3 regions of the Staphylococcus ursi genome follow, and region 1 is predicted to be linked to each of the others. Evidence: riboswitches for the same ligand, from Rfam matches in the RefSeq annotation. Region 1 holds a riboswitch; each other region holds the start of a gene.

What was found. A riboswitch is a leader RNA that binds a small molecule or an ion and turns the genes downstream of it on or off. The one in region 1 is predicted to bind thiamine pyrophosphate.
Region 2: another riboswitch for thiamine pyrophosphate. It lies ahead of thiC (phosphomethylpyrimidine synthase ThiC); the one in region 1 lies ahead of GZH82_RS11435 (thiamine phosphate synthase).
Region 3: another riboswitch for thiamine pyrophosphate. It lies ahead of GZH82_RS03920 (ECF transporter S component); the one in region 1 lies ahead of GZH82_RS11435 (thiamine phosphate synthase).

The regions. Positions count from the first base shown of each region.
Region 1 is NZ_CP048279.1:2,417,927-2,428,894, reverse strand. It holds gene GZH82_RS11470 (sensor histidine kinase) at 70-906, shown strand; gene GZH82_RS11465 (ABC transporter ATP-binding protein) at 1,011-1,772, shown strand; gene GZH82_RS11460 (ABC transporter permease) at 1,762-3,660, shown strand; gene GZH82_RS11455 (DUF47 domain-containing protein) at 4,336-4,953, shown strand; gene GZH82_RS11450 (inorganic phosphate transporter) at 4,968-5,969, shown strand; gene GZH82_RS11445 (LysM peptidoglycan-binding domain-containing protein) at 6,248-7,075, opposite strand; gene GZH82_RS11440 (Bax inhibitor-1 family protein) at 7,416-8,036, shown strand; TPP riboswitch at 8,055-8,163, shown strand; gene GZH82_RS11435 (thiamine phosphate synthase) at 8,242-8,832, shown strand; gene thiS (sulfur carrier protein ThiS) at 8,833-9,033, shown strand; gene GZH82_RS11425 (thiazole synthase) at 9,037-9,804, shown strand; gene GZH82_RS11420 (ThiF family adenylyltransferase) at 9,804-10,808, shown strand; gene GZH82_RS11415 (YebC/PmpR family DNA-binding transcriptional regulator) at 10,884-10,968, shown strand, end outside.
Region 2 is NZ_CP048279.1:428,912-439,879, reverse strand. It holds gene GZH82_RS01915 (alkaline phosphatase) at 1-556, opposite strand, end outside; gene GZH82_RS01910 (CPBP family intramembrane glutamic endopeptidase) at 691-1,419, opposite strand; gene GZH82_RS01905 (hypothetical protein) at 1,606-2,241, shown strand; partial or broken gene lepB (signal peptidase I) at 2,422-3,004, opposite strand; gene GZH82_RS01895 (helix-turn-helix domain-containing protein) at 3,113-3,661, opposite strand; gene GZH82_RS01890 (CynX/NimT family MFS transporter) at 3,770-4,948, shown strand; gene GZH82_RS01885 (HoxN/HupN/NixA family nickel/cobalt transporter) at 5,116-6,126, opposite strand; gene thiC (phosphomethylpyrimidine synthase ThiC) at 6,333-8,069, opposite strand; TPP riboswitch at 8,266-8,369, opposite strand; gene cls (cardiolipin synthase) at 8,543-10,033, opposite strand; partial or broken gene GZH82_RS01870 (lysophospholipase) at 10,202-10,968, shown strand, end outside.
Region 3 is NZ_CP048279.1:902,130-913,097, reverse strand. It holds gene auxA (lipoteichoic acid stability factor AuxA) at 1-966, opposite strand, end outside; gene graF (glycopeptide resistance-associated protein GraF) at 1,346-1,477, shown strand; TPP riboswitch at 2,347-2,446, shown strand; gene GZH82_RS03920 (ECF transporter S component) at 2,574-3,149, shown strand; gene GZH82_RS03915 (ABC transporter ATP-binding protein) at 3,162-4,565, shown strand; gene GZH82_RS03910 (energy-coupling factor transporter transmembrane component T family protein) at 4,562-5,353, shown strand; gene purD (phosphoribosylamine--glycine ligase) at 5,571-6,818, opposite strand; gene purH (bifunctional phosphoribosylaminoimidazolecarboxamide formyltransferase/IMP cyclohydrolase) at 6,836-8,314, opposite strand; gene purN (phosphoribosylglycinamide formyltransferase) at 8,331-8,897, opposite strand; gene purM (phosphoribosylformylglycinamidine cyclo-ligase) at 8,897-9,928, opposite strand; gene purF (amidophosphoribosyltransferase) at 9,932-10,968, opposite strand, start outside.

The sequences.
Region 1 (10,968 bases):
CTTAATAGCTTGTGGTATTTCATAGGCTTAAAGTGGTTTATAACGCTCGCTTTTTTAATACGCACCTATATGAAAGAAACTCGTTTTTATCAACGACTGGAAACATATTCAGAAGTAGAATCTTTATTGCATCGTCACTTAGCTGAGTCGCCTTTTGAAAAAGTGACTTTAGATTATTTACAAGTGAAAATACGACAACTCCAACAATCTATTGGTGAACAGCAGCATTGGATTAATTTAAGTGAACAAAGTATGACGGAGTTCATTCATGACATTAAAACGCCTGTTACAGCTTTAAAATTGTTGATTGAAAAAGAAGAAAACAGTGAACGCCGACATCAATTAATGTTTGAATGGTCCCGTATTGATTATATGCTCGATCAACAGTTGTTTATAGCGAGACTTAATCATCAATCTAACGATATGTATTTCGAAAGTGTTAAATTACGTAGCATTTTGATTGAAGAAATACAACAAACACGCCACCTCTGTTTACAAAAAGGGATAGGTTTTGATTTATCTGTGTCAAACACATTGACCGTTTATACGGATAAGCGGTGGATTCGGATGGTGATTCGTCAAATTATATCGAACGCAATTAAATACTCTAATCATGCTGATATTTCGATTTATACGACATTTAAATATGAGCAAGTGCACTTACATATTCAAGATAGAGGAAGCGGTATAGCTGCACACGATTTGCCACGTATATTTAAAAGAGGCTACACTGGTAAAAATAAGCGCTATCAACGTGTTTCTTCGGGAATGGGGCTTTACTTAGTAGATGCTGTACGTGACGCTTTAGGTATTCAAGTGACTGTTGATTCCGAAGTAGGTGAAGGTACAACGGTCTCGATTCATTTCCCAAAGCAGAACGAAAATATTGCGCGTATGTCAAAGTGACAAAAGTGTCACATGAGGCATGCGTTTTGTCACATGATACGCACGATTAATCATTGTATTCTCGATAAAATAACAATATAAATTTGATGAAGGAGTGAGGAATCGTGTCCATTTTAAATGTGAGTCATGTGAGTAAAATATATGGGAATAAAAAACAAAGCTTTGAAGTTTTAAAAGACATTAATTTCAAAGTTGAAGAAGGCGAATTTATAGCAATTATGGGGCCTTCTGGTTCAGGTAAGACGACATTATTAAATGTTTTAAGTTCAATTGATTATGTATCAAGAGGAACAATTGAAGTGAACAAGCAAGACATCACGCGAATGTCCAACAAACAGCTCTCTCAATTCAGAAAACAAAATGTCGGTTTTATATTTCAAGATTATAATGTTTTAGATACTTTGACAGTACGTGAAAATATAATGTTACCTTTGTCTATTAGAAAAATTAACAAATCTGAAGCAGAGCAACGCTACCAAGAAGTGACGGATGCGCTTGGAATAACTGATTTAAGTCAAAAATATCCAAATGAAATCTCTGGAGGTCAAAAGCAAAGAACGGCAGCGGCGCGTGCTTTAATTGGCAAACCAGCTATTATTTTTGCGGATGAACCTACTGGGGCATTGGATTCTAAGAGTGCACAAGATTTGTTGAAACGTTTAGATATGATTAATCGCCACATGAAGACGACGATTGTGATGGTCACACACGATCCGGTAGCAGCAAGTTATGCGAATCGTGTTATTATGTTGAAGGATGGTCAAATTCATACAGAGTTATATCAAGGCGATAAACCCGCTTCACACTTTTACCAAGAAATTATTCAAAACCAAAGTGTGTTAGGTGGTGTGCAACATGCGTTTTAATCATATTGTACTTAAAAACTTTAGACAGAACTTAAGACATTATGCAATATATTTATTTTCTTTGCTGCTAAGCACAATGCTATATTTTAGCTTTGTGACTTTAAAATATACTGACGATATTGCACATTCAGAGTCAGCAGAATTATTGAATAAAGCTGCAGGAATTGGAGAAAAATTTCTCTTTATAATTATCATCGTCTTTTTACTTTATGCGAATCGTTTATTTATTAAGAGACGCACGCAAAGTTTTGCATTATTTCAATTGATTGGATTGTCTCGTAAAGACCTAATGCGCATGCTGGGAATAGAACAAAGTGTTATATTCATTTCTACAACCTTTGTGGGGGTGATACTTGGCTTATTCGGTTCTCGCTTATTGTTATTGATTATTAAAAATGTTGCACATTTGCCAATTGAAATCAAAATAACATTTGAACCTCAAGCATTACTGATTACTTTGTCTCTTGTAATTTTATCGTTTCTATTAATTATGGTGCAAAGCTTCCTTTTTCTGAAGCGACGCTCGATTATACAAATGATGAATGATGTTAAGCAAACCGAAGCACCGCAAGCACATATTACTAAAAGAGATGTTATTTTAGGTGTACTCGGTATTTTAATGATAGGTGTCGGTTATTACTTATCAGTTATTATGTTAAAAGATGTAAGATTATTGCTCATATTGGTACCTACGATTCTATTTACAACGGTTTTAGGGGCGTACTTTTTCTTTAGAAGTTCTGTATCATTGATTTTCAAGACGCTAAAGCAGAGTAAAAGAGGCTATGTTAATGTTACAGATGTGGTATTTACCTCATCAATTATGCATAGAATGAAGAAAAATGCATTTTCTTTAACTGCAATTGGTATAATATCTGCTATAACTATAACAGTTTTATCATTTGCAACGATAGGTCAGGCCAATATAGAAAATAATGTTGACATGATGACTCCAAATGAATTCACCTATATGAAAACGAAACCCGCGCAACAGTTCGAAGATAAATTAAAAGCAAATAATATACCTTATCAAAAGAAAGCATTACACATGATCGATGTACCGATTTTAACAGAAAATAGTGATATTAATAAAGATTTTGATGTGACACCCGTTACAAGTGATTCAGAAATTGATGATGTAAAGGTAAATAAAGGTGAAGTCGTATTTGTGAATGGTTATGGTGTAGCAAACAATATCTCTGGGTTAAAAGAAGGTATCCAGTTAAATCTCGGTGACCAAAAGAAACATGTTCAATTAAAAGTCAAAGAAATTTCAAATCAGTTTTATGTTGCCAATCAAATTATATTAGGTCAATCTCTAGCAGTTGTGAATCAACAAGATTTTAAGACACTACAATCAACACAGCTCAATGATAAACAAAATGGTCCTGCAACGCAGATTGGTTTCGATTTAAAAAATAAAAAAGACTTAAAAATAGCTGAAAAATGGAATCAGCAATTGAATAAAGAGATTCCACAAAACCGAACAACGCTACTGGAACAACAACTTCAATACTCAGGTATGTTTTTATTCGTAAGCAGCTTCTTAGGTATAGCATTCCTTATTGCAGCAGGATGTATTATCTATATTAAACAAATGGATGAAACTGAAGACGAAATGCAAAACTATCGAATTTTACGTAAAATGGGTTATACACATCAAGATATGTTTAAAGGATTGGCATTCAAGGTGTTGTTTAACTTTGGCTTGCCTTTAGTCATCGGCTTACTGCATGCTGGTTTTGCTGCAAGAGCTTTTAACGAATTAATGAATGGTAAAAATTTTGTACCTGTATTCGTTGCAATGGGAATTTATGCAATCATCTACTTTATATTTGCATTACTCGCTTACATGCATTCACGACGTAGCATTAAATATTCGATTTAAAATAGTAAAATTTAATCCGATATTATGACGTAATGAAAACATGTCACTATTTTGAATCGTTTTAAAGGCATGATAGAAATCTTGAAATATAGAGGTTCTATCATGCTTTTTTAGTATATAAAACGCGTCAGCTTCATCTAAAAAGATAAGCGCACAGCCATTTTGTCTGATGATATATATTTAGTTTTAAAAGGATGACATATTTTATAAATATAACAATAAATCATTTGAATGATAACAAAAGCTTATCATATTTGGGAGTGGCTGATAGGATGAATCTTTTAAATTAAACTTTAAAAATATTTTCAAATTCTTTAAAAAGTTTATAATACCCCTACATTTGAGATTAATAATACCTTAATGGTTACAGAATTTTCGAAAATAAACATATATTTAATGAAATATGTTGATGATTTTAAGAGGTGAAATACATTAACAAAATAAAATGTTAAGGTTTTGTAAATTTAATTGTAGCTTCTTTAAATATGTGCTATTTTCGAATAGGATTATGAAAAAATGTGAAAACATTGAGCACTAATAAAATTGAAAGTTAAAAAGGTGATGCTGCCTGCACATTATATTTTGAGTTAACAAAGGATTAACAATATTTTATAATTAAAGTAACATAACTTTTACAATAGTGATTTAGGTAATCGCTGAATGGAGGATTTTAACATGATTAGGAAGAAAAAGGATAAGTTCATGGAGCGTCTAGAGGATATGATTTTCAATTTAGACCGAGCTGCAATTGAATTCGGTAAAATGGATTTCAACACACATTTAGATTTGCGAGCTTATGCCGACAACGTGAAGACGTATGAATCACATGGTGACGAATTGATGCATCAAGTGATTACAGATCTCAATCAAACATTTATTACACCAATTGAACGTGAAGACATTATGTCGTTGTGTAATGCGATTGATGACGTCTTAGATGCGATGGAAGAAACGTCCGCTATGTTTGAAATGTACTCAATAGAATATACAGATGAATACATGTTAGAGTTTGTAGATAATATTCAAAAAGCAATCGGGGAAATGAAATTAGCAATTGGCTTAATGACAGAGAAAAAGCTTTCACACATGCGCGTACATTCAATCAATATTAAAGAATACGAAACAAATTGTGATGGTATTTTACGTCAATCCATTAAACATATCTTTAATAGTGAAACAGACCCTGTCACTTTAATTAAGATCAAAGACATTTATGAAAGTTTAGAAAATATTGCTGACCGCTGCCAAGCTGTTGCGAATAATTTTGAAACAATCATAATGAAAAATAGCTAAGGGAGTCCTCATTTATGGAGTTTTTGTTGCTTATTACAGTAGCTATCATTATCTTTTCGTTATTATTTGATTTTATTAATGGATTTCACGATACAGCGAATGCCGTAGCGACAGCAGTATCGACACGTGCTTTAACGCCGAGACAAGCCATTTTCTTAGCGGCCATTATGAACTTTATTGGTGCTTTGACATTTACAGGTGTGGCTTCAACAATTACAAAAGAAATTGTGGATCCATTTACATTAGATAATGGTCTCATCGTTGTATTATCCGCGATATTAGCTGCAATTGTGTGGAATTTAGTCACTTGGTTTTATGGGATACCGAGTTCGTCTTCACACGCGTTAATCGGTGCGATTGCTGGTGCGGCGATTGCTTCTGCAGGTTCAGTTGATGTATTACACTATCAAGGTTTTACAAAAATCGTACTTGTTTTAATTTTATCGCCTGTGATTGCGTTCGTTGTAGGTTTTGTAATGTATACGATTGTCAAACGTGTATTTAGAAATGCGAATTTGACACGTACGAACCGTAACTTCCGTATTTTCCAAATTTTCACTGCGTCGTTACAGTCGTTCTCACACGGGACGAATGATGCGCAAAAATCAATGGGTATCATTACAATGGCGTTAATCGTAGCGAATATGCAAACAAGTGTCGAGCCAGCATTATGGGTAAAAGTTGCCTGTGCTGCTGCAATGGGCTTAGGTACAGCAGTCGGTGGTTGGAAAATCATTAAAACTGTCGGTGGTAATATCATGAAAATCCGTCCTGCGAATGGGGCGTCAGCAGACTTAGCATCAGCGTTAACGATTTTTGTCGCATCATCATTACATTTTCCATTGTCAACTACACACGTTGTTTCATCTTCAATTCTCGGTGTGGGCTCATCGAATCGAATTAAAGGTGTGCATTGGAATACAGCAAAACGTATGATTGTGACATGGGTGATTACATTACCTATTTCTGCACTGATTGCCGGTCTTTTTTACTTCATTTTAAATTTATTCTTATAATGATAAATATAAATAAGCAAGGAGCTGAGATGTATGTCTTGGCTTCTTTTTTATCAAAAGCCAATTGATTTTGGAAGTAGTACAGAATTTTTATGTGTGACAAAGGTTACGTCGTGTTGCTCAGGCAAAGATGATGAGACTTTCCTCAAGCGTCGCACCCATTTTGACAATTTGTAAAACGCAATGGTTCCAGCATGTTCTATTCCGTTAAAAGGGCAACAAAAAAGATTAACTAATGATGTCCGAAAACACCTTAGTTAATCTCTCTGTTCACTATATTAATGAATATAATTGTATGATGAAGCAATTGATGCTGGAATTGTACGATAATCTTGTTGTCCTGGTGGTGTATTGTAGTTCATTTCTGAAATTAAAATACTACCATCACTGTTCACACGTTCAACAAAAGCAACGTGACCTATTGGACCTTCAAAGTTTTGCATAATTGAACCTGTTGTTGGATTGTGGTCTACTGTATAACCATCAGCTGCGGCATTAGCTGCCCAATGATCAGCGTTCCACCAATACGTACTAATAGGTTGACCGATTTGTGCGCGACGATCGAATACATAATACGTACATTGCCCCCAGTCGTATAAGTTTTGATGGCTAAATAGAGGTGTGTTGTATTGGCCGCTTGTTGAGATACTACCTGTACCGCCAGCGCCACCTGTTTTTGATGCAGTGTTGCCAGCATTACCGCCAGGGATTTGAAGTTGTTGGTTAGGATGGATTAAGTAGCTCGTCAATCCGTTAGCACGCATTAAGTCTTGAACTGACACACCGTATTTTGTGGCAATCATATTTAAAGATTCGCCAGCTTGTACAGTATAAGCGCCACCAGTTTGTTGTGGTACAGTAGCAGAAGATGGTGCACCACTACCGCCACCAATGGATAAGACTTGGCCTGGGAAGACCATGTTGTTTTGTAATTGATTGGATTGCTTAAGTGCATCAACTGTCGTTCCATATTTTTGCGCGATGGACCAAAGTGAATCACCAGATTGGACTGTGTATTGTGTTGACGCGTCAGCATCTTGATGATTGAGCATAGCGACGGCTGCCGCACCTGAAGTTAACGTACATGCAAATGCGAGTTTTTTCAATGTATTGCCTCCTTATTTACACGAATGATAAGATGTGTTGAGCAATGAATAACGAAATGTGTAATTTGATTATTAATTCAATCATTATGATAACAAAAATATTGTAATATTGGGGGGATGTTACGAATCTGTAATGTTGCGAAAAATATAGTTTTGCTATCGTATTGTGCTTAAATGTTGTCACTATCCAATTTATAGAAAATTTGATTTGCAAATCTTTTGAGATAATTAAAGTTTTTGTAATATAAATGCATCGTTTATCAATGGAATAGTTGTATCATTTCTGCATTTGATTCTGTTGTGACATACCGTAAAATAGAAGAAAAGGAGGCAAAATGAGATGGCAACACAAAATCAATCCCGTTCTGCTTATGGTAAAGTATGGTTGTTTTTTATGTACTATTGGCTGATTTTTGGGATTTCAACATATTTTGGACAATTTTTACCGATAGCTTGGCGACAACCACTCTCTATCGGACTACTCATCTTAATCTTAGCTTCGATGGTATTTCAACGTGTGCGCTTTAGTGGCCCGATTATTTCTCATATTTATACGATTGTCGTCGGATTATTATCTTATGCGACATTCATGTATACATTGCAAGATTTAGGTGCGCGTTTATTTTTCAATATGGTTATTTTAGCCGTATCTGGATTTGTCATTTTTGGTATCTTCGGTTATTTTTGGATTAAAGATGCGTCGAGCTTAGGGAAATATTTATTCGTGACATTAATCGCGCTCATTTTAGCAAGTCTCGTTGGTTGGTGGATTCACAGCCCGATTTACTACACGATTATTGCAGTTGTCGGGTTATTACTTTTTCTATTGTATACACTTTATGACTTCAATCGTATGAAGCGAGGTCAGTTTTCACCACGAGAATTAGGTTTTAATTTATTTATAAACCTTTTCCACATCATTCGTTATGTGTTAGAATTAGCTCGTATAATGAAACGATAAAACAATTGAATATTTGAAACAATCCACTGGAAGTGCCGTTCATAATGGCTGAGATTGAAATGTTGATTTCAAAATTCCTGAACCTGATCCAGTTCGTACTGGCGTAGGAAAGTGGCTGTATTCGTGTCAAATGAGGCTACTTTTCTATTGTAAATAACGAGGAAAGTAGTTTTTTTATTGTGAATAGAAAGGGAGGGAAAAGGCGATGATGATTGTGATTACACCGTATGTTGTACTAGATGACTGGCATATCAAAAGGCTCTGTGCTATTGAAAGTCAGATAGTAGGTGTCATTTTACGGACGCCTATGAATCGGCACCCACTCAAGCAATGGATCACCCAATTATTGGCGAATGGCTTTCCAAAATCTAAAGTCATCATACATACGGATGTGACATTAGCGATTGAACTCGGCATTTCAAATGTGCATTTTAAAGAGGGAGATTACCGTGCTGCATCATTAAAGCAAGCGCACCCTCATTATCAAGTGAGCACATCGACACATTCAGCAGCGATGGTTCGTGAAGCAAAAGCGCAACGATTAGATTTTGTGTTATTTGGACATCTTTTTCCAACCTCGTCAAAACCTGACTTGCCACCGCGAACACAACTTGAAATTGATGAAGTTTTGACCATTGATTTTCCGGTAGTGGCATTGGGAGGCATTACAGCTGACACAGTACAACATATATCGTCTCATTTTACAGGAATCGCGTGTATCAGCAGTGCATTTAGACATGAACTTCAATCGTTTGAAAAGATGGTTGATAATTGGTCATTAAAGAAGGTGAAATGAATGGAAGTTTTTGTGAACGGAGAGCAGCAACAATTTGAAGAAGGCACGACAGTACAAGACATTTTAGACCATTTCGGTATCGAATCGAAACGGATGGCAGTCGAACGTAATGCAACAGTCGTTAAACGTTCAGCATGGGCCACAACTGAAGTACGGCAAGATGATCGATTAGAATTGTTAGAATTTGTAGGAGGCGGTTAACAGATGTTTAAAATTGGACATTTAACATTTCATTCAAGATTATTTTTAGGTACAGGAAAATTTGAAAGTGAAGCGATTCAGTCTAAGGCGATTGAAGCATCAGAAACAGAAGTGCTCACATTTGCGGTCAGACGTATGAGTTTATATGACCGAAACTTACCGAATCCATTGGCGAATGTCGATTTATCAAAATTTACAACATTTCCCAATACAGCAGGTGCGAAAACGGCAGAAGAAGCGGTGCGTATTGCTGAATTAGCGCGTGAAGCTGGCGTGTGTGACATGATTAAGGTCGAAGTGATTGGCGATGACGATACATTATTACCTGATCCGTTAGAAACGTACAAAGCTTGTGAAATTTTATTAGAAAAAGGCTACATCGTTTGTCCGTATATTTCAGATGATGTCGTATTAGCGCAACGACTAGAAAGCTTAGGTGTTCATGCGGTGATGCCACTTGCTTCTCCTATTGGTACAGGTCGTGGCATTACGAATCCACTGAATTTGCGTTATATCATTGAAAAATGTGACGTGCCTGTCATTGTAGATGCAGGGATTGGTTCAGCAAAAGATTGTGCCGAAGCGATGGAACTTGGCGCAGATGCAATCTTGCTCAATTCGGCTGTATCTCGTGCACAAGATCCAGTGAAGATGGCTGAAGCGATGAAAAAAGGAATCGAAGCGGGTCGTTTAAGTTATGAAGCAGGTCGTATTCCAATTCGTTATAATGCAGTGCAATCCAGTCCATCTGAGGGGTTAGGCTTTTTATAATGACACGCTATCATAGACAAATACGCTTCCAACATTTTGGGGAACAGAGCCAACGTCAGTTACAACAATTACACGTATTTGTCATCGGCGTCGGCGCTTTAGGTAGTGGCATCGCTGAGCAATTGGTGAGAAGTGGTGTTGGCAAACTGACGATCGTCGATAAAGATGTGGTGCATTTATCTAACTTACATCGTCAAAGTGGCTATGTTGAAGCAGATGCTGAAGCGATGAAGCCGAAAGTGTTTGCACTAAAAGAACGACTCGCGATGATGAATCATGAAGTAACAATCGAACCGTTATACGAAGAAGTGACAGCACGCAATATTGAAGGCATTCTTGAGGAACTACAACCGGATATGGTACTTGATGGTTTGGATCGTTTTGAAACACGTTATTTAGTGAATGAAGCGACACGAAAATTGGATATTCCTTATGTTTACGGTGCAGTAGTGGGGAGTCAGCTGAGTGTCTTTCCAATCAGTCATGACGGGCCTTGTTTACATTGTGTGATGCCGGATGTGCCAGAGACGATGGAAAGTTGTGACCTTAACGGAGTGTTGCCACCCGCTGTTCATTTGGCGAGTAGTTTTGTCGTGGCAGAAGTCTTTTATTACCTGATGCATGGTGATTTTTCTTACCAAATGACGACCAGTGATATTGATCAAGGTAAAGTGAAAAAAATCTCGATTCAAAGTCTTAAAGAAGTGGACTGTCCCGTATGTGCCAAGCAACAGTTCACGCGTCTACAAAACAAACAGCTTAAGTCTACGCAAGTGTTATGTGGCGGCGTGTATCAATTCAGATTGGCTCCAGAACAATTTGAAGCGGCCATACGTACAGAAGTCACAATTTTAATTGATAATCCTTTCATTAAACGATTTCGACTTGAAACGTATGATATGACATTGTATCAAGATGGACGGTTATTAGTATATGACGCAGAGGATATTCACACGGCACAATCCGTCGCTCGAAAATTGTTTGAACAACCCATTCCTATTTAGAATGTTGCTATTGTCTAAATTTTACATGTATAATAAAGGGTACTCAAAAACGTATTTGAAAGCGAGATGGAAGTCATGGGACGTAAATGGAATAATATTAAAGAAAAGAAAGCGCAAAAGGATAAAAACACAAGCCGCATTTACGCTAAATTTGGTAAAG
Region 2 (10,968 bases), 910 kb from region 1:
TACGTTGATCATAAAATTGATGGGCAATCTCATCTTTTTTATCACGGTCATCTATGTTGGCGGTATAAACGGCAGGTGTCGCATCTGTAATTTCAGCAGTTGAGACTAAACCGGTTGATTTTCCTAACTTTTTCGCACGTTCGAGTACAGATTCTAAGTCATTTTCCTGTTTATCAACTCCAATTGCTCCATTATACGTTTTATGGCCAGAACTAAATGCCGTTCCTGCCGCTGCAGAATCGGTAATGTTTTCTTTATCATCATCGGAATACGTTTGTTGTGTCCCCACTAAATAATCATCAAAAGCTGTTTTCTCAATTTCTTTTGTGTCTGGGTTGTCCACAAAGTAACGGTAAGCTGTGTTGTACGCGGGTCCCATGCCGTCTCCCACTAAGAAAATCACATTTTTAGGATGGCTCGTGTCACCGTACATCGCCGCTTGTTGCTCAGGACCTTCACCTGCACTTGACGCGGAGGCCACATGTCCAGTCCCTAACGTTGATGCGATCAAAGCACTCGCAATGGATAATTGTGCAAACTGCTTTTTAAATTTCATAACTGTCATAACTCCTCTACCAAATATTAAATACATTGCTATTGTAATGAATCAATTTAAATATGGCGTGAGGTTATTATTAAAAGTATGTAAAAAAGGGCAAAGCGAAATATATCACCCCACCCTTTGAATCACTATGATGCATTGACCGCTTTATAACGCTTCACTGTGTAAACCATGATTGGAATCACAACAATGAGTTCAACTGCAATACCCATCAATGACACGGTATCGACTTGAGCACCTGTCAAAGGTTGCGCAATCAACACAAAATCCCATACAAAATGATACATCATTAACGGAATAATATTGCGAATACGTATCGCTAGACAACTGAACACTAGACCGAATAAAAATGTCGCTAATAGCTGAATAGGCACTGCGTATAGGGGTACACCTGCAAATACATTCACTGCATGCAGTAACGCAAAAAATACGGCACTCATCACGATGCTGAATATGACACCGTGACGTTCTAATAAGACAGGCAAGACGATACCTCTAAACATCAACTCTTCCGAAAAACCGACAAGCATCGTCGTCAGCGCAATTAATCCTATCATTGGAAGGCGCCCTGTCCAGTTTCCTGTAAATAAAAACAAACTTAACATCACAATAAAAATGATAATAAAGGGAATGAGCCACTTAGAAAAATGAAAGCGTGCAGACAATGCGGTTAATTTCAATTTTTTATAAACGATAAAAGTCAATGCCGCAAAAATGATTTCAAAAAAGACGATGACGCGCACCATTTCTGGGTCACTATAGCTGAAACCTAATGCGGACACAATCGCCATACCTATGCCCATGAGTATGATGTATATGACACCTGTCCACACGGCAATTTGTTCTCTTTGAGTCATCACTACATACCACCTATTTTCACTTTTGTTATTATCATACCAAAAATCATTTGAATTGCATTGGAAACAGATGAGAATGTTCATTTTACATACAATTTTTTCGTTATATTTTGCCTTTTATAGTTGTTTCCAATTCTGCAACTACTTATAATGTCACTATTAAAAGAAATAAAAGGAGGTTATTTTTTGAAAAGCGACCTCACGTCTCGTAAACAAAAACATACCCATCCATCACATCAACAACGTCAGCCCAAATTCGAACCTTCTCCATCATCTAATCCGAAATGGCTCATTGCACTCATCATTTTAATCATCATCATTGTGCTTGGTGCGATGATTTATGGAGGTTACCGTTTGTCTCAAGTTAAGCTCCATTTCAACACTACAGAAAATAAAGCGACAACCACTCAAACCCAGCAAGGTACTCACACCGTTCACCTCGATGTTCTGTCATATGACTTCAGCCAAGACTTTATGCATAGTGATCGTATTGATGGTTATCAAAACTTTCATATCGGAGAAACACGTAAAGATGTCGAGGCAACCCATGGTCCTCCAGAAAAAACTGTTCAAATTGATGGTCGTGATGCCGCGTCATATGGTGATATTGCTGTCAGTTATAACGCACAACATCAAGTCGAACATATCTATGTCACACCACATCAAGTTACGACTGCACAATTTATCGGTGTTCATCAAGCGCCTAACATGACAGATGGCAACATTTGGTATTACGATAGTCACCAAGACAATCCATACACAATTAAAGTTTACACACAAAATGATCAAGTCATTGCCATCGAAAATATTCCACAAATTTAAACCATAACAAAGTGTCTAGGAACGCGCAGAATCATTCAGCAATCGTTAGAACACGGAATGTTTAAGCTACAACGTACAACGTTAAAAACGAACCAAAAAATCACGGTCACACTTCAAACACTGAAGTATAGCCGTGATTTTTACATTTCTTTAAATGCCGCCGTTTCATATGAAACATCCTTATGCTTCAACTTTTTCAAATGTCCCCGGATTAAACTGAAGTTCCGCACGTTCTAACGGCCAATATCTCACAAATACTTTTCCTACAATACTCTTGTGTGGCACGAGTCCTACTGTATATGAGCGACTATCGATACTGTTCAGGCGATTGTCACCGAGGACGAGATAATGTCCTTGGGGTATCGTTGTACTTCCCTCTGACCCCTCAATATCCGACAAAGTTTTCGGTCAAAAATTCAGCTGCTTTTTCTTTTTTATTCGCTTTTAAATAAGGTTCTTTTATCTTTTGGCCGTTAATATACAATTGATCATCTTGATATACAACACGATCACCAGGAACGCCTATAATCCGTTTGATAAAATCACGTTCCGCATCTTCATGAAACACAATGACATCCCCGTGATTAAGCACATTCAGCTTTTGAGACAGTTTGTTCACAATGACACGGTCACCTGTTTCAAATGTAGGATGCATAGATGCGCCATTGACCGTGTAAGGTGTGAAAATAAGCCATTTTACGAAACCGACGATCACTAGGGCGATTACAATAACTATTAATATAGCTTTTGTTTCTTTTCTCATTCTATGCCCCTTTCTTGCATACATTTCAATTTCTATGCTACTTAATATTTCACAACTTCACAACAAGAGGCAGTCTACCGGCACACTTACCGAAGACTACCTCCGCGATTAATATTGAATTGTTGCCGTAATTCTAAGCTGGTCGCCTGTTTGATTGCGGTACGTATGCGCTGTATTGGCATTAAAACTGATTGCTTGTCCCGCTTCAATTTCATAGTGTGTGTCTCCAACAGTAAGTGTTAAAGTGCCCTCATTCACAATAATGTATTCTTTCGCACCTTCTTGATGTGCATCTGATTCGAGTATACTGTCCGCATCCATACGCATACAAAACATTTCAAACGCATGTGCCGCCTCATATGGAAAGTAAGGATAAACGACGACCGAGCGATCATCATTATAAATCGGCTGAATGTCTGAACGGTCTATTTTTTGAATTGCTTCATTTTCTTCACTAATTAATGAAGTCAATGGAATACGTAATCCATTTGCGATTTTCCATAATGTATTGATACTTGGATTCGCTGCCCCTTTTTCAATTTGACTAATCATTGTTTTACTAATGCCAGTCAATTGTGCGATTTTATCTAAACTAAGACGATGCGCTTGACGGTAATATTGTAAGTTTTCCGCAACGACTGTGTTAATATTTTCCATTTTTGAGCCCCTTCTATTTACAATATAGTGAACATCATGTACGATATAGTGTGTTCTTTATATAGAACGTTTCGTCAATTATACCAAATATAGAGAGGAGTTGACACTTTGGAACAACAATCTAGCCGTATCAACTGGTTACTTTTTATCGGTATTATGCTCATTGCCGCTAATTTAAGAGCACCTATTACTTCAGTAGGCGTGGTATTACCCGCGATTAAAGATACATTAAACTTATCCAACACAGCCGTCAGCTTTATTTCCATCATTCCTTTATTAGCTTTTGCGATCATTTCATCACTTGTCGCTAAAGTGAGTCACCGTTTCGGAATGGAGCGCTCACTCTTTGTCGCTTTATTATTGATTTTATTCGGTGTCATTTTAAGAAGTGTGACAGAGGTCAGTTTATTATACATTGGGACGATACTGATTGGTATCGGGATTGCATTTGGTAATGTCCTCGCACCCGGAATGATTAAATCCAAATTCCCGTATCGTATAGGTATTATGACAGGTTATTATACCGTCGTGATGAACATCTTTGGTGCACTTTCATCTTATGGCGCCGCACCGCTACTTAAAAATTACAATTATAATGTTGCATTAGGCAGTATTGGCATCGTCGCTTTCATTGCAGTGCTCGTATGGACGTTCCAGTTACGTCATCATGCTGCACAAAAACAAGTCGACCTATCACACGCTGTCAATGTATGGAAATCACCACTCGCATGGCAAATTATGCTACTCATGGGGGGGCAGTCTCTTATTTTCTATTCACTCATTAACTGGCTACCAGAATTTTTATTATCGTATGATATTCCAGTGTCACGTGCAGGTCTTTATTTGTCGATATTACAAATTGCGATTATTCCATTAACTTTTGTCACACCAATTTATGCAGCACGACTTAAAAACCAAGTCTTACCTATCGCATTTACAGGCGTTCTCTTTACTGTCGCTATTTTAATATTAATGTTTGCGCCGCGCATGGCCCTCTTATCACTCATCATTATTGGTATTGCACTTGGCATTGCGTTCGGTTTGGTGAATACACTATTTAGTTTACGTACCGAAAGTGGTTTAACTGCAGCGAAATTGGCAGGTATGTCGCAAGCAGTGGGCTATTTGTTGGCATGTATCGGACCATTGTTCTTCGGTATTTTACACGATTGGACAGGACAATGGATGGTGTCATTATTAGTATTACTCGTGACAGGCCTTGCGATTATGACGATTGGATCAAGATCAGGACGAAATACAACTATTGAAAAGACTTTAGAACAATAACACTTGATTTGACTTAGCGGATTTTCCACTACAGTTGATTCCTCAAGCGTCTCGGGTTGCTCTTGCAATCTAATCACTTTTCTTCAAATTTAAAAGACAGGCGTGGTTTGAATTATTTTTCAAACTGACGTCTGTCTTTCTGTTTGCTTAAAATGGATCGTTTATAATTAACTCCATCTTTCTTCAAAGCGGCCGACTTTCCATACTACCATCGCAATAATCCATGAAAGAATAAGCACGATGACTAATGCATAACCGAGCCAACCGAAATCTAATTGTGTCACCCAGCCGAGAAAACCATTTTTCCAATGCCATTTTTCACCAAGTAATTGCACGATTTCGACGCCACCAATGAGTAAGGCGGCAACGACTGAAATGGCGGTCATCGTTATGTTATAGAAAATTTTACGTGCAGGTTTGTCAAATGCCCAATGATACGCGTTTGTCATCAATACACCATCCAATGTATCTAACAAACTCATACCCGCAGCGAACAAAATAGGTAATGCGATAATCCCTAAAAACGGCACGGTATGTTGGGCTGCACCTGCTGATAATGCCAATAATGACACCTCACTCGCCGTATCAAAACCCAGTCCAAATAAGAAACCTAATGGGAAGATGTGCCAACTTTTTTGAATAAACTGGAAGAGCGGTCGAACAAAACGCATGATTAAACCGCGTGATTCGATGCGTTCATCCATTTGTGCGTCTGTAATGTTTCTATGACGTAATTGACGGAATAATTGAATCAGTTGTACTAAAATAACTAAGTTTAAAATACCGATTAGCAATAAAAAGACACCTGAAACAATAGTACCAATTAATCCGCCTGTCGTTTGAAAGCTTTCCAAATGACGTTGTGCCCAAGTCACCGCAATACCTAATGCAGCCGCCATTAAGAAAACAACGGACGAATGCCCTAATGAAAAGTAAAAACCCACACCCATTGGATTTTGTTTCTGTTGGAGTAATTTGCGCACGGTATTATCAATCGCCGCAATGTGGTCCGCATCAAATGCATGACGCAATCCGAGTGTATAAGCAATGATGCCCATGCTCATTAATAACGGGTATTGCGAGCCGCCAATCCACATCAAAACGATACCGACAATATGTAATAAAATGACAATGCCGAGATAAGGATAGGCATGTTTCATATTTTTTATGTTATTCATTTCATTTTCACCTATTTCTATTTTAAGATAATAAAATCATACACCTTTTTCTTTTTATTTCAAATTTTTAGCTCTATGATATTGCAAAAAAACATTTAGAGAATAATGATATTTTTATATAACACAAAACATGTATACCTACCAAGTGATCAAAAATAAAAAGAGCCAGGATCCAAACCTCATCCCAGCTCTTGTATTTAATTCGATTAATGATAAATTTTACTCCCTTGTGCCTTAAATTCCTCAGCCATTTCTTGCATACCTGCTAATTTTTCTTTATGGGCATCACGAATATTGTGAGAAATACGCATTGAACAGAATTTCGGTCCACACATGCTACAGAAATGTGCCACTTTAGCTGATTCTGCTGGCAATGTTTCATCATGGAAAGCACGTGCACGGTCAGGGTCGAGTGATAAGTTAAACTGATCTATCCATCTGAATTCAAAACGGGCTTTACTCACCGCATCATCCCGATCTGTCGCACCTGGTAACCCTTTGGCGATATCAGCGGCATGTGCGGCGATTTTATACGTCACGACGCCATCACGCACGTCATCTTTATTCGGTAAACCGAGATGCTCTTTAGGTGTCACATAACATAACATCGCTGTCCCATGACTTGCGATTTGAGCTGCACCAATGGCTGATGTAATGTGGTCATATGCCGGTGCAATATCAGTTGTTAACGGTCCGAGTGTATAAAATGGCGCTTCTTTACAATAAAAGTCTGCCAGCTCTTGGTTTTCTTTAATTTTATGCATCGGTACATGTCCAGGACCTTCTATCATCACTTGGACATCGTGTTCCCAAGCAATCTCTGTCAATTCGCCTAACGTTTTCAGTTCAGCAATTTGGCTTTCGTCATTTGCATCATAAATCGAACCTGGACGTAAACCATCGCCCAATGACACCGCAATATCGTAACGGTTCAATATTTGACAAATTTCATCAAAATGCGTGTATAAAAAGCTTTCTTCGTGATGGGCCAAACACCATTGCGCCATAATTGAGCCGCCACGAGACACGATACCAGTTAAGCGATCCACCGTTAATGGCACATATCGCAATAAGACGCCAGCATGAATCGTAAAGTAATCTACACCTTGTTCAGCTTGTTCAATTAAAGTATCTCGATATATTTCCCAGGTTAAGTCTTCCGCGATACCGTTCACTTTCTCCAACGCTTGATAAATTGGCACCGTACCGACTGGAACTGGCGAGTTACGGATTAAATATTCACGTGTCGCATGAATGTTTTTTCCTGTCGATAAGTCCATCATCGTATCGGCACCCCAATGAATCGCCCATACTAATTTTTCAATTTCTGCTTCAATAGACGACGACACGGCAGAGTTACCGATATTGGCGTTAATCTTCACTTGGAAATTTTTACCGATAATCATTGGTTCTGATTCAGGATGATTGATATTGTTCGGAATAATCGCGCGCCCTCTCGCAATCTCATCTCTGACAAATTCTGGACTCACATTTTCACGTGCTGCAACGAACTTCATTTCTTTAGTAATCATGCCTTGTTTCGCATAATACATTTGTGTTACGCGTTTACCCTCTCGTGCACGTCTCGGTTGATATTTGAATGGATGTTCAACAATATTTTTATGTGTTTCTGAATGGTAACCGTTGTCGATAGATTGCACTCGACGTCCTTCATAATGCTCGACGTCTTGACGGTCTTCAATCCAATCTGTTCGCAACGCCGGAATGCCTTTCGTGACATCGACTTCATATGTGTCATCATGATAAGGTCCTGCTGTATCGTAGACGACGAAAGGTTCATTTTTCGTTGTCCCTTGTTCGGTTACCGTTTCAGACAATGCGATTTGGCGAAATGGGACTTGAATATCCTCATCCTCACCTTGCTTAAAAATACGTTGACTTGCTGGAAAGTTTTTCTTTAATTCAATTTGTTCTTGTTTCATTCAATTAACCCCCTCTGACTTTACTAAGAGGCATTAACATCACTGAAAATAATAGGCAAAATAAAAACGCACTCAAAATAATTCTAAAGTGCGTACGAAAACGAACGAATCTATTAAAGTGCGTCAAAAGTGAGCCGAAATCATGTATGTTGCATCACAACACGATTTCGCCTTACAAATGAACACAAGTCAGTCATGAAGGTTTCGTTTGCTTCCCTACGCTAGTATGATCTAGATCAGGTTCAAAGGGTTGAGGCGTTAACCTCTTTCAGCGCATTAATGGCACCCCTAGCAAATTCCATATTTAAGTTTTACAACAGTATCGTATCACTAAAAATGTAAAATGACAATTGATGTCATAAAATTAATTTTATTGCTTTATTTTTGTCATTTGATTTTTTTAGAGATTGGGCTTTACTAAACAAAAAGAAAAGCTAGGAACAATGCATCTCCTAGCTCCTTTTTAATTGGATTTACAAAATAGGCGACAGTAATTTAGCGATAGACTGCTTGAATTTCACCCAATTTGAACGGGCCGCATAACGTTCTGGTGTCAGTTTTTGCGACACTTTCAAATCTTCTTTAAATGCTGCAATTAATGTTTGCGCAATCTCTTCGTTATACACAATCGCATTGACTTCAAAGTTTAATTTAAAGCTCCGTTCATCCATATTAGCAGAACCGACTGATGCGACTTCACCATCAATGACCATCATTTTAGAGTGAATAAAGCCATTTTCATACGTATACACATTGACGCCATCTTTCATCAGTTGCGCGACTGTCGTTAATGTCGCCCAATGCACAAACGGCTGATCTGGCTTGTTAGGGACGATCAGATGAATGTCTACACCTGCTTTAGCGGCAATACGTAAGGCGTTCACGTAACCAATATCTGGTACAAAATAAGGCGAATGCATGTAAATCGTGGACTTCGCATTCATAATCATTTTCAAATAAGCAAATTCCAGTTGTGGCCATTCACGATCCGGTCCACTTAACCCGAGTTGTAATGCGACATTGCCGTCTTTTCGTGCATTTTTCGGGAAATAACGAGCAATGTATTTCAATTGTTGGTCTTCATCGACTTGTGAGTTCCAATCATGAATAAAGCTTAATTGTAATGCATCCACGCCATCACCTTGAATACGCAAATGGGTATCACGCCAGTAGCCCATTTTTTGATCTAAACCAAGATATTCATCCCCAACATTAAAGCCACCGACATACCCAATATCGCCATCAATCACAACATTTTTTCGGTGGTTCCGGTTGTTCACACGGAAATTGATAAATGGAATGATTTTCGCATGGAAAAAGGCTTCCACTTCAACACCCGCATCAACCAAACCTTTTAATTTTGACTTTCTCAATTGTTTAGAACCAACTGCATCATACAATAACTTCACTTCGAGACCTTCCCGAGCTTTATCTTTCAAAATTTGTAATATCTCAGTGCCTAACCCATCCATATTTAAAATATAAAACTCCATATGAATGTATTTTTGCGCTTCTCTCAAGTCTTGTTTCATTTGATTAAATAATTCATGGCCATCTGTAAAAATGGAGACATGATTGTTTTCACTTAAAAAGCTCGCTTCTCGTGTTAACATCATTTCAACCAAATCAGACTGCTTCTCTACTACAGGGTTGTCTGTGCTGAATTGCTTGTTTTTAAAGTGTTCTTTTTGATTTTTAACACGTGTCCGCGCATCTTCTACCGCTTTACTTTCATCATGCCGTGTTTGTTTCATTTTTACTGCGCGACCAAAGAAAAGATATAATAAGAAGCCTAATGTTGGCATAATAAAGAGCAACAGTAACCAAGCCCATGTAGACGTCGCATCTCGGCGGTCTCTTTCCATAAAGATAATCACAAATGCGAGTACAATATTGATTAAGAAAAAGAAACCTAGAAAGATACGATAAATCATATTCACGCTCGGATCGAATATGAGTTGCATCACGAAAACCTCCTTTACACATATTTTAATCATATACCCCGTTGATTCAATATGAAAGCTTAGCGCACATTCAATCATCAATATATCACTTTTAATTTTATCTTCATATTCTTTCACGTTTTTATTTTTTTAGTATACACTGTAATTGAAAAATAAGGAGGTTTTTCAATGAATGATATCAAGTATATTTCTTCGCAAGACGGTACGCAGCTCTACACAAAAATCAATACAGCCGATGAATGATTCTCTTTTAGTGATGAAACGATTAATGTCATTATTGTGCATGGTTTAGCTGAACATCTTGATCGTTACGATGAATTGACTGATTATTCGGTCAACTATGATTATCATGTCATTCGCTACGATCAACGCGGTCGTGGGCGTTCTGAAGGACCGAGAGCTTATTATGACAACAAAGACCAAATTATTGAAGATTTGACGGCAGTCGTGGACTATGTGAAGGCGCATTTTGAAGGCAAAGTATTCTTAATTGGTCATAGTATGGGTGGTTTCGCCGTCTCTATGTTTAGTACCCGTTTCCCTGGTCGTGTGGATGGTATGATTACTTCTGGTGCAGTGACACGAGACAATAACCAATTGTTTGAAGAAGCGTACGGTGAACGTAAAATTCCAACCGATACGTATTTTCCAAATGATATGAGCGACGGACTATGTTCAGATCCACGTGTTGTTGAAAATTATCAGCGTGACGACCTCGTATTAAAAGAAATTTCGATGGGCTTAACTTATGCGATAATTGATGGCGTCATTGAAGTTAAAATCTAAACCGTATGACTTTGTAGATGACGTACTCATTATGCATGGCACAGCAGATGGCCTCGTCAACCCACAAGATGCCTTACAATTTTATCAAAAGCCGAAATCGCATCAGAACATAAATCATTACGCCTTTATGATGGTTTAGAACATGAACT
Region 3 (10,968 bases), 1.4 Mb from region 1:
AATCACGCCACAAGCAATCATGACGTAATTGCGGTTCAACCATTTAGGCCTCATTTTAAGGAACGATGGAATGTCATCTTCCTCTAATTTAGCCCATGAAAACCATTTTTTGGCAAGTGTTTCACGTTTTTGGCGTAACTTCTCTAAATCAATACTACGGCGTGTACGTTGTGAAATACCATGTGTGAATTCGGCCGTACGATCTTGAAAGTCTTTGAAATGGTTTTTAGAAGTATTCGTAAATTGATACTTTTTACTTCTTGAATACGCATTCGCTTCACCAGTGATTTCTTCCTCAGACACTGGTAATGAACGACGTAAAAAGAGGAAATTCCATACTGCCATTTGTCCAATCAACCATAAAACTACAAAAAATGTATTAATACTCAGAACGTCAATCGAAGCTACATCTTTCGCTTCAATACGGGCATAGAGCGCAATTTGTGTAATGATATAACAAAGCCCATAACTGAATATAATCCATAAATAATGTTCTTTACGGTGCAATGGATTTAATTCGTCTTTGTATGCGATATAACCAATATGTACAAGAAAAGGAATAATAAATATAAATGCAATCCAACCATAAACTTGAGACATAAAAATTAATGTTAATACGAAGAAAATAATGCCCACTAATAAAAATAATATTGAAATGTCATAATCAAATCGTGTTGTATTCGTTAATGTCCGACCAATAAAAATCATTAAAATTCCAAACAATAAAATGACAATACCGCTCGCAAGTGGGATGTCACCAATGTATTGACTCATGACGCGAATGATTTCATTAAAGAATGCCATAATAAAATCCCACAAATTGTCGATATTTGTACTCGGTTGTTTGCCTGACTTAAACTGTTGAATGAGTGGAATATTAATAAAAATAATGATGCTTAATAAAATTGAAAGCACACCGATAATATAGCTATAAATCACTTCGGTGTATTTGTTTAACAAAAACATCCTCTCACCTCAAAGCTATTATATACGAACTCTTGTCACCTGTCTTTATATTTCAAAAATATCAGTCTTCAGAATGACCTATCCATTTAATACATAATACCATAAGGATTTATTTTTATTTTTATTTTCAAATATCTTAATTATCCATGAGTTGTTTTTACATCGTAATGATGCGTTAAGTATATCAAAATTCATTTATTTTTATACGAGAACAGAAGCTAAAATTTTTAATGTTGCATTTACTTATTTCATTCATATTTCTCTATATAGCTAGGCGCACGATATGTCAAAGTCTCATTTCTATATAGGTCTAATGTTTAAGTTGTGCACATAAAGGCTATAGTAGTGATACAAACAATTTGAAAGGTAGGCGTTGGAAATGGCTGAAAAAGATATTAAAAAAGCTGCAGAACAAGCGAAAGATAAAGAGAAAGAGTTGAAAGATAAAACTGAAGATGCTAAAGATGGTGCAGAGAAAACGAAAGATGATATTCAAAAAACGTTTGAGTAATCTTTAGTTTTTGTTTGATGTGTGAGGAATGGGCTGATTGTGGCCTGTTCCTTTTTATTTTTAAAACATTGGGATATCATTTGTTTTGTTAAATGTTTCCTCTTACCCTACAAATTGACGAACTTGCTCTCGTTTTCCCAAGGACTTGACGCAACTCAATTTGGCTTGATTGGAGTGTTCACGAAATGGAAGCCAACTTGGATTTTCGGGAGCAGTACAGAAATCTCATGTATTACAAAGATTTCGTCGTACTGCCCCCCCCGCAAAGCTGACTAGACTTCTCAAAAGCATGAGCATTGAGAAGTCAGACAGCTACTGCGTTAAACAGTGATCTCTGTTAATAATCAGAAACCACATTTAAGCCTTTGATTTATCCCTCGGGAGTCTCGAGCTGTTCTTACAATCTTTCGTGAGTGTTCTTAATTGTGAGAGTGAAATGTTTTAAATTCAATACTTCCTCATTTCACCATGATGTCTTATCAATATCAAAATCAATTACCATTGTTAAAGTAACCTCTCACCTTTTCTTCTTTAAGGTTGGAGGTCGCTGAGTGTCAATAGGTGTTCACCAGCTTTAGTACATCGTTTTACTGATAAATTGAAATGCCCATCCTCATACGTACACTTCAAGTCATCCCTACTCAACTGCCCACCTAATCCTAATCCTCATAGTGCATTGTTCTAAAAGTCATTTGGGTGTCATACTGTTGTCTTGATTGTGACTGCTATGTTGATGCTCGCCTTGACTGTTCATTTTTCCAATATATATACATTTTTAATGGTTTGTAGATTTACAAATATTTAGTCAGCACTCGTTTGAAACCTTGACTTTTCAATGTTCTAGGTGTACATTGACATTATCAATTAAATACGCACACTAGGGGTGTGAAAGCTGAGATGAGGTGTCACCTCAAACCCTTTGAACCTGAACTAGATGATACTAGCGTAGGAAAGTGTTTTGTTATGATATGTATATTGAGCGATGGACTTTGTATGTCACTCCAATAGCATATCCATATATTAATGAGCACATGATGCGCCTATCTTTGGTTTAAGAGATATGCGTATTTTTTTAATTTTTGGGAGGAGTTTAGATATGAAAAAAGGCTTAACGTTGTCAGACATCCTCGTCACTGTACTCGTATCAGTGATATTTGCAGTGATTTATAATTTATGGTGGGCTGTCACGAATACTTTACAGCCATTAGGTTTACATCTTGATCAATTGATGTATGGTATGTGGTTTAGCGCTGCAGTCGTTGCATATCTCATTATTCCTAAAATGGGTATTGCATTGTTAGCTGAATTTGCTGCAGGTGCTGGTGAAACCATTTTAATGGGACGTTTTGATATCCCTACAATTATTTACGCTTTACTCCAAGGTTTGGCGTGTGAGATTATTTTTGCGATTTTCCGCTACAAATCACGTGCTTTTATGGTAGCTGTGCTTGCAGGTATGGCAGCTGCAATCATTAGCTTACCTATCGACTGGTACTATGGTTACTTAAATGAAGTCGCGACTTGGAACTTAGTTCTACTGATTGCTTTTCGTATTATCAGTGGTGCTGTATTAGCCGGTGTTTTCCCATACTTACTCGTTAAGGCATTGGATCAAACTGGTGTAACGAAACTGTTTCGTCCTGCTTCAAAAGACGATTACGATGCATTATAAGGGTGACTTACTGTGTTAAAAGTTAAAAATTTACGTTTAAAATACCCGAGTGCAGATTATAAAATTTTTGACGGGATTGACGTAGAAATCAAAGACAAAGAAAAAGTGCTTTTACTTGGGCCATCTGGTTCAGGTAAAAGTACGTTACTCAATGTGTTAAGTGGCATTGTGCCGAACTTAATTGATTTACCAATGAAATATGATACATTAGAAATCGCTGAAAATTCGGGTGTCATTTTCCAAGACCCAGATTCGCAGTTTTGTATGCCACAAGTAAATGAAGAATTGGCATTTATATTAGAAAACCAACAAATTCCGCGTCACGATATGGACGGCCGTATTCATGAAGCTTTAAACTATGTCGGTCTGGATGTGAATCCGAAGCAACGTATTCATCAATTGAGTGGCGGCATGAAACAAAAATTAGCGATTGCGGGAACGTTACTCCAGGGCGCAGATACATTGTTTCTTGACGAACCGACTGCGATGTTAGATGTAGAAGCGACAGAAAATTTATGGAATCTACTGAAGGATTTGTGGGAGGACAAGACCGTACTGATTGTCGAACATAAGGTGGAACATATTTGGCAACATGTCGATCGTGTCATACTGATGAATCATCATGGCCACATTGTGCAACAAGGCACGCCTGAATATATTATGTCGCATTACGAAGCATTATTAAGTGAATATGGCGTGTGGCATCCAAAAGCGTGGTCGCATGCACCTATGCCCCAACATCCCGTCCAATCTACTGCTCAAAATTTTCATTTTTCATTCGAACAAGGCGCTATACAAAGGGTCCGTCGTACATTATATGAAGTGGACGCATTACAAATTGGACCAGGAGAATGGATTACACTAACAGGGAAAAATGGTTCAGGTAAGACATCGCTGTTAGAGTCGATGATGCAATTGATACGTTATAAGGGGAACATGCGTTACGCCGGGCAGAAATTAACTAAAATTAAAGATGCAGCGCAACATATGTTTTTAGTGTATCAAAATCCTGAACTGCAATTTATACAAAATAGTGTGTTTGATGAAATATGGGTCAATTATCATCATATGGATCCTGAGCATGCGAAAGCGAAAACTGCGGAAATGTTAGCGTTGCTTGATTTGGAGCATGTGTCGAGTCAACACCCATTTGAATTATCTATGGGTCAAAAGCGTCGACTGAGTGTCGCTACCGCATTAAGTACCAATGCAGATATGATTTTATTAGATGAACCGACATTTGGCTTAGACAGTCATAACACGTTTAAATTAATTGAATTGTTCCAAAGTCGAATTGCGCAAGGTCAGACGATTTTAATGGTCACGCACGATGCACATATTATTGAACGTTACCCTACTCGTCGGATAGAAGTCAAAGATGGCAAACTCTATGAAGTCGAGGAGGTGCGCACATGATTGAATCTTGGAAAACACGTCACACGTTCATGGATGATGTGAATATCGTAACCAAATTATTGTTAGGCGTCTCACTCTTCTTCTTCATTATTTTCGTTCATCATTTTGACGTGATGATTTATCTTGCGACATTGATGCTCATTTTTATGTTACTCGTTGCAGGGACACAGTGGAAAGTCGTCTTGACGTTCACATTACTCGCAACATTTTTCGCCCTCACCTCCTCATTATTCATGATATTTTACGGTGATGGGCAACATGAGTTATTAAAATTCGGCTTCGTTAACATCACGACGGAAAGTCTTGTGCGTGGGCTCCATCTCTCATTCCGGACGATGACTGTGAGTTATTTTGGATTGTCTATTGCCTTTACGTCACAAGTCATCATGATTTTTTACAGCTTGATGCAGCATTTAAAAGTGAAACCGAAAATTGCTTATGCTTTTATGGCGGCATTTCGTATGATTCCAATCATGTTAGAATCACTTTTCCAACTACGCAACGCCTTAAAAATGCGCTATCAAATGATTGATAACCGCAACTATTCAGGCTTCAAACGTCTGAAACATTTATTAATTCCATTGCTCAGTCAAAACATTAGAAAAGCGCATCGCCTATCAGTAGCTATGGAGAAAAAAGGATTTAAAGATGGACCACGGACTTATTATTATCATGTCCCTTTTAGTTATAAAGACTTGATTCTAATTGTTCTCACTGTGGTCATCGTCATATTAGCATTTACATTCGCACAAGTGTTACCAATAACTGGGATTACTGATGCACGCTAACCGAACTCAGATTTTGCGTTTTCATGATCTCGACGATGTGAAAAGGCAGGTCTAGATTTCCTTTTTAACTTTCCCGTTTATTTCCATCTGCAAAGGAAATCGTTTCCCTTTATTGATTTTTGATAGTCAATAAAGGGATTTTTATATTCAACTAAAAAGCGTAAAACCTTGGTGATTTCACCAGTAAGATTTTACGCTTTTTAATGTTCTTTCAATATTAATTTGCTTTAATCGCTTTGTGTGCAATGTCTTGACGATAGAATAAACCGTCACTTTCTATTTTTTCGACACGTTTATAGGCCGCTTGTTGTGCAGCTTCGATTGTTGCACCTTCGCCAATCGCTAAAATAACACGTCCACCTGATGTCACATAGTTTTCACCATCATGTGTTAAACCACTGACAAAGTAAGCACCTGGTTCATCTTCAAAACCTTTTACAGTTGCGCCTTTTTCGTATGCACCTGGATACCCTTTTGAAGCGAGCATGACGCCAACTACCGCATCCGCTTTCCACTTCATGTTGATTGGTGCTTTTTCATCTAATTCAATGATGTGTGCCATGAGATCACTTTCTAAACGTGTCAATAACACTTGTGCTTCAGGATCACCAAAACGTGCATTAAATTCAATGACTTTCGGCCCTTCTTTCGTTAAAATCGCACCGATGTATAATAAACCGAAGAAATCGTGCCCTTCTGCTTGCATCGCTTTGGCAATCGGTTGCGCAATTTTGTCATTCGCTTCATCTAGGACACTTTGATTCATATGTGGCACGGGACAGTACGCACCCATACCGCCTGTGTTCGGTCCTTTATCTTGATCGTACGCACGCTTATGATCTTGGGCAATCGTATCGAATGGGACAGCATAATCGCCATTGACAAATGTCATGAGTGAAAATTCTTCCCCTTCTAAAAACTGTTCGAATACAACTTTGCTGTTCGCTTCCGGATATAATGTTTCTACTGCTTCTCGTGCTTGTTCGCGTGTTTCAGCAATGATGACCCCTTTACCTGCTGCGAGTCCGTCTTTTTTCAATACAATCGGCAATTCACACGTTTCAATATACGCCAGTGCCTCATCTTTTTGGTCGATTTCTTGGTATGCTGCAGTTGGAATATTATATTTTGCCATGAGACGTTTCGCAAATGATTTTGAGCCTTCGATTTGAGCCGCATCTTGGTTCGGACCAAATACTTTAATGTGTACCGCTCTTAATGCATCAGCTAAGCCTTCTGTCAACGGTTGTTCAGGTCCAATCACGACCCATTTCACATCATGTGCTTGTGCAAATGCGACGATTGCTTCATGATCTGATTCTGCAATTTCACCATGTACCTCTGCAACATTGCTCATTGCAGCATTGCCTGGAATCGCATAAACTTGTGAAACTAATGACGATTGATTTAATTTGTGTGCGAGTACGTGTTCACGTCCCCCGCCACCGACAACTAATACGTGCATATTCGACATCCTCCTCATTAATGTTTAAAGTGACGCATGCCTGTTGTCACCATAGCAATACCATAGCGATTCGCCATGTCAATAGACTCTTGATCTTTAATCGAGCCACCTGGTTGAATGATTGCTTTAATGCCTGCTTGTGCTGCCGTTTCGACCGTGTCGCCCATTGGGAAGAAGCCATCTGATGCTAAGACAACATTGTCATTCATTTCAATCGCACGATCAATCGCAATTTTAGCTGAGCCTACACGGTTCATTTGGCCTGCACCGATACCGACTGTTTGTTTGTCATTCGCAAGGACAATCGCATTACTTTTAACAGATTTCACAACTTTCCAACCTAATAACAATGCCTCCCATTGTTCCTTCGTCGGTTCCACATCTGTCACGACTCTCATGTCAGCTTGTGCCACATCAAAACGGTCTTTATCTTGAACTAAATACCCCCCTGAAACCGATACAAATTCTGTTGCATCTACTTCTTCAGTCATTTCAATTTCTAGTAAACGAATATTTTTCTTCTGTTGTAAAATATCTAAAGCGGCTTGTTCGAATTTTGGTGCAATGACGACTTCTAAAAAAATCGCGTGTAAGTCTTCTGCTAGTTCAGCTGTGACTGGACGGTTTAATGCGACGATACCACCGAAAATAGATTGGCTGTCCGCTTCATAGGCATGTGTGTACGCTGCATGAATGTGGTCACCTGTACCTACACCACATGGATTCATATGTTTCACAGCGACCGCTGCAGGTTGCTCGAATTGTTTCACTAAACTTAATGCCGCATCTGCATCTTTAATATTGTTGTAGCTCAGTTGTTTACCGTGTAATTGTGTCGCGCCCGCAACCGTATTTTTCGCTGTAGACGTACGAATAAACTGCGCAGATTGTTGTGGGTTTTCACCGTAACGTAATTGTTCGAGTTGTTGACCAAAAAATTGTGTAATTGCTTGATCGTATTCAAATGTATGTTGGAACACTTTAATCATTAATGACTTGCGGAATGCTTCATCTAAAGTACCGTTTTGAATACGTCGAATCACTTCATCATAGTCTGTTGGGTCAACAATAGTTGTGACATGTTTGAAGTTTTTCGCAGCTGCACGTAACATTGTTGGACCACCGATATCAATGTTTTCAATCGCGTCCATTTCAGTGACGTCTGGGTTTTTCACCGTTTCTTTAAATGGGTATAAATTCACAACGACCATATCGATTAAATCAATATTTTGACCTTTTAATTGCTCAAGATGTTCTGGTTTATCACGATCTGCTAAAATACCGCCATGAACAGCTGGATGTAATGTTTTCACACGACCGTCCATAATTTCTTCAAATTGTGTCAGTTCAGAAACCGATGTCACTTTCACACCTGCCTCGTCAATTGCACGGAAAGTCCCGCCTGTTGAATACAATTCATAACCTGCTTTAACGAGTGATTGTGCAAATTGAACAATACCCGTTTTGTCTGAAACACTTAAAATCGCTTTTTTCATAATTGATGATATCTCCTTATCGAATAATCTTCTTAATGACTGCTGGGTACAATTCATACTCTAATGATTTAATACGTTCTTCTAATGATTGTTGTGTATCGTCTTCGTAAATTGGGCATGTGCGTTGTTCAATTATCTGACCTGTATCCATACCTGCATCGACGTAATGTACTGTTGAACCCGTTTCTTTATCCCCACTGTTTAACGCTTGTCCGACTGCATTTTTACCTTTATATTTTGGCAATAATGAAGGGTGAATGTTCAAAATGCGCCCTTCATATGCTGATAACAATGTTTCACCGATTAAACGCATATAACCAGCTAATACAATCCACTCTACTTCTTCGTGACGCAACCCATTCAATACTGCCGTTTCATAAGCTACTTTATCATCAAAAGTACGTGGTTCGAATGCATGTACAGGAATGTCGTGTTGTTGTGCAAGCTGACGACATGCCGCTGTAGGTTGATCTGTGTACAATGCTGTGACTTCAATATGCTCGAGTTCACCTGATTTGACACGTTTCATAATATTATCGAAGTTTGTGCCGGAACCAGATGCAAAGATTGCAATTTTAACCACTATTTTGCCTCCGTTAAGCGAATGGCACTGTCTTCTTCAGCAATATGACCGATTGTATATGCGTCCACATTCGCATTTTTTAAGATTTCATGAACAGCTGCTTCATCTTCAGGTGCAACGACAAGCGTAAAACCAATCCCCATGTTAAAGATATGGTACATTTCATCTGTGTTGATGTTGCCTTGTGCTTGTAGCCAATTGAAAATAGACGGTGTTGGGAACGATGCTGTGTTCACGACAGCCGTTTTGCCTTTTGGTAAAGCTCTCGGAATATTTTCGTAAAAACCGCCACCTGTAATATGTGTCATCGCTTTAATTTGAATGTCTTTTTTCACCGCTAGCACAGGTGACACGTATAAAGCAGTTGGTGTCAATAGCACGTCCAAGAAGCTTTGCTCACCTTCAAATGTATCGTTCACATCAATACCTGATTCTGCGACAAGGCGACGGACTAAACTGTAACCGTTTGAATGGATGCCGTTTGAAGCAAGACCGATGATGACGTCTCCTATTTCTACTTTTGAACCGTCAATATACTCGTCTTTTTCAACTGCACCGACAGCAAAGCCAGCGACATCGTATTCACCTTCATGGTACATTTCACCCATTTCAGCTGTTTCGCCACCGATTAAAGCCGTGTTTGTTTCTACACAACCATCACTAATGCCTTTAACGATTTGTTCGATAATTTCCGGTACGACTTTATGTGTCGCAATATAGTCTAAAAAGTAAAGTGGTTCTGCCCCAGTCGTTAAAATGTCATTCACACACATTGCCACGGCATCAATACCGATTGTGTCATGTTTGTCATAGTCGATAGCGAGCTTTAACTTTGTACCGACACCATCTGTTCCTGATACGAGCACGGGTGCTTTCATATTGAGTTGTGATAAATCAAATGTTGCACCAAATCCTCCTAAGCCACCAAGCACTTCTTTACGCATCGTTCGTTCAACGTGACTTGACATTCGTTTTACCGCTTCATAGCCAGCTTCGATATCGACACCAGCCTTTTTATATGATTCAGCCATTGATTACACTCCTCTTCTTTTCATTTCCTTAACTTCTGGTAGTTCATGATCCACAATTTCAATCGGATAGTCGCCCGTAAAACAAGCGTTACATTCGCCTTTAGAATCGTGGGCTTTAAACACTTCATGCATCCCTTCAACAGATAAATACGTCAATGTATCAGCGCCGATCATTTCACGAATTTCTTCTACAGTATGTTGGGCTGCCATCAATTCTGCATGGGTAGACACGTCAATACCGTAGTAACATGGATCTTGTAATGGCGGAGAAGAAATACCCATGTGGACTTCTTTCGCACCTGCAGACTTCAATGCTTTGACGATATATTTACTTGTCGTTCCGCGTACAATCGAGTCATCAATTACGACAACGCGCTTGCCTTCAATGACATCACGAATTGGTGAATGCTTCATACGGACTTGTCTTTCCCTCACAGACTGATCCGGTGTAATAAATGTACGGCCGATATAGCGGTTCTTTAACAACCCTTGTTCGTTTGGAATACCTGTTTGTTCAGAAAAGCCTTTCGCCGCTTGCAGTGAAGAATCCGGAACACCGATCACGATATCTGCATCGATGCCCATTTCTTCAGCTAATTTACGTCCAAGTGCTTTACGTACATTGTAAATCGAGTGTCTGTGGAATTCTGAATCCGGACGTGCAAAGTAGACATATTCCATTGAACACATTTTATAACCGATGTCTTGTGTATACATGTCATACTCCACCTCGTTCTCACCAGAAAATGTAATCAATTCACCTGGTTCGATATCACGGATGTATTCTGCACCAATCGCTGTAAAGGCACATGTCTCACTCGCAACACAATATGCACCATCGACTTGACCTAACATCAATGGACGGACGCCACGATTGTCACGTGTAGCTGTCAGTTGCCCTTCATTTAAAATGACACAACTGAATGCTCCTTTCACTTGATTCAGTGCTGCTTTTTGGTTCGTTTTAATATTTTCAGATTTTCCTTTGATCAACAGATGTGCGAGTACTTCTGAGTCACTCGTTGTTTGGAAAATGCCGC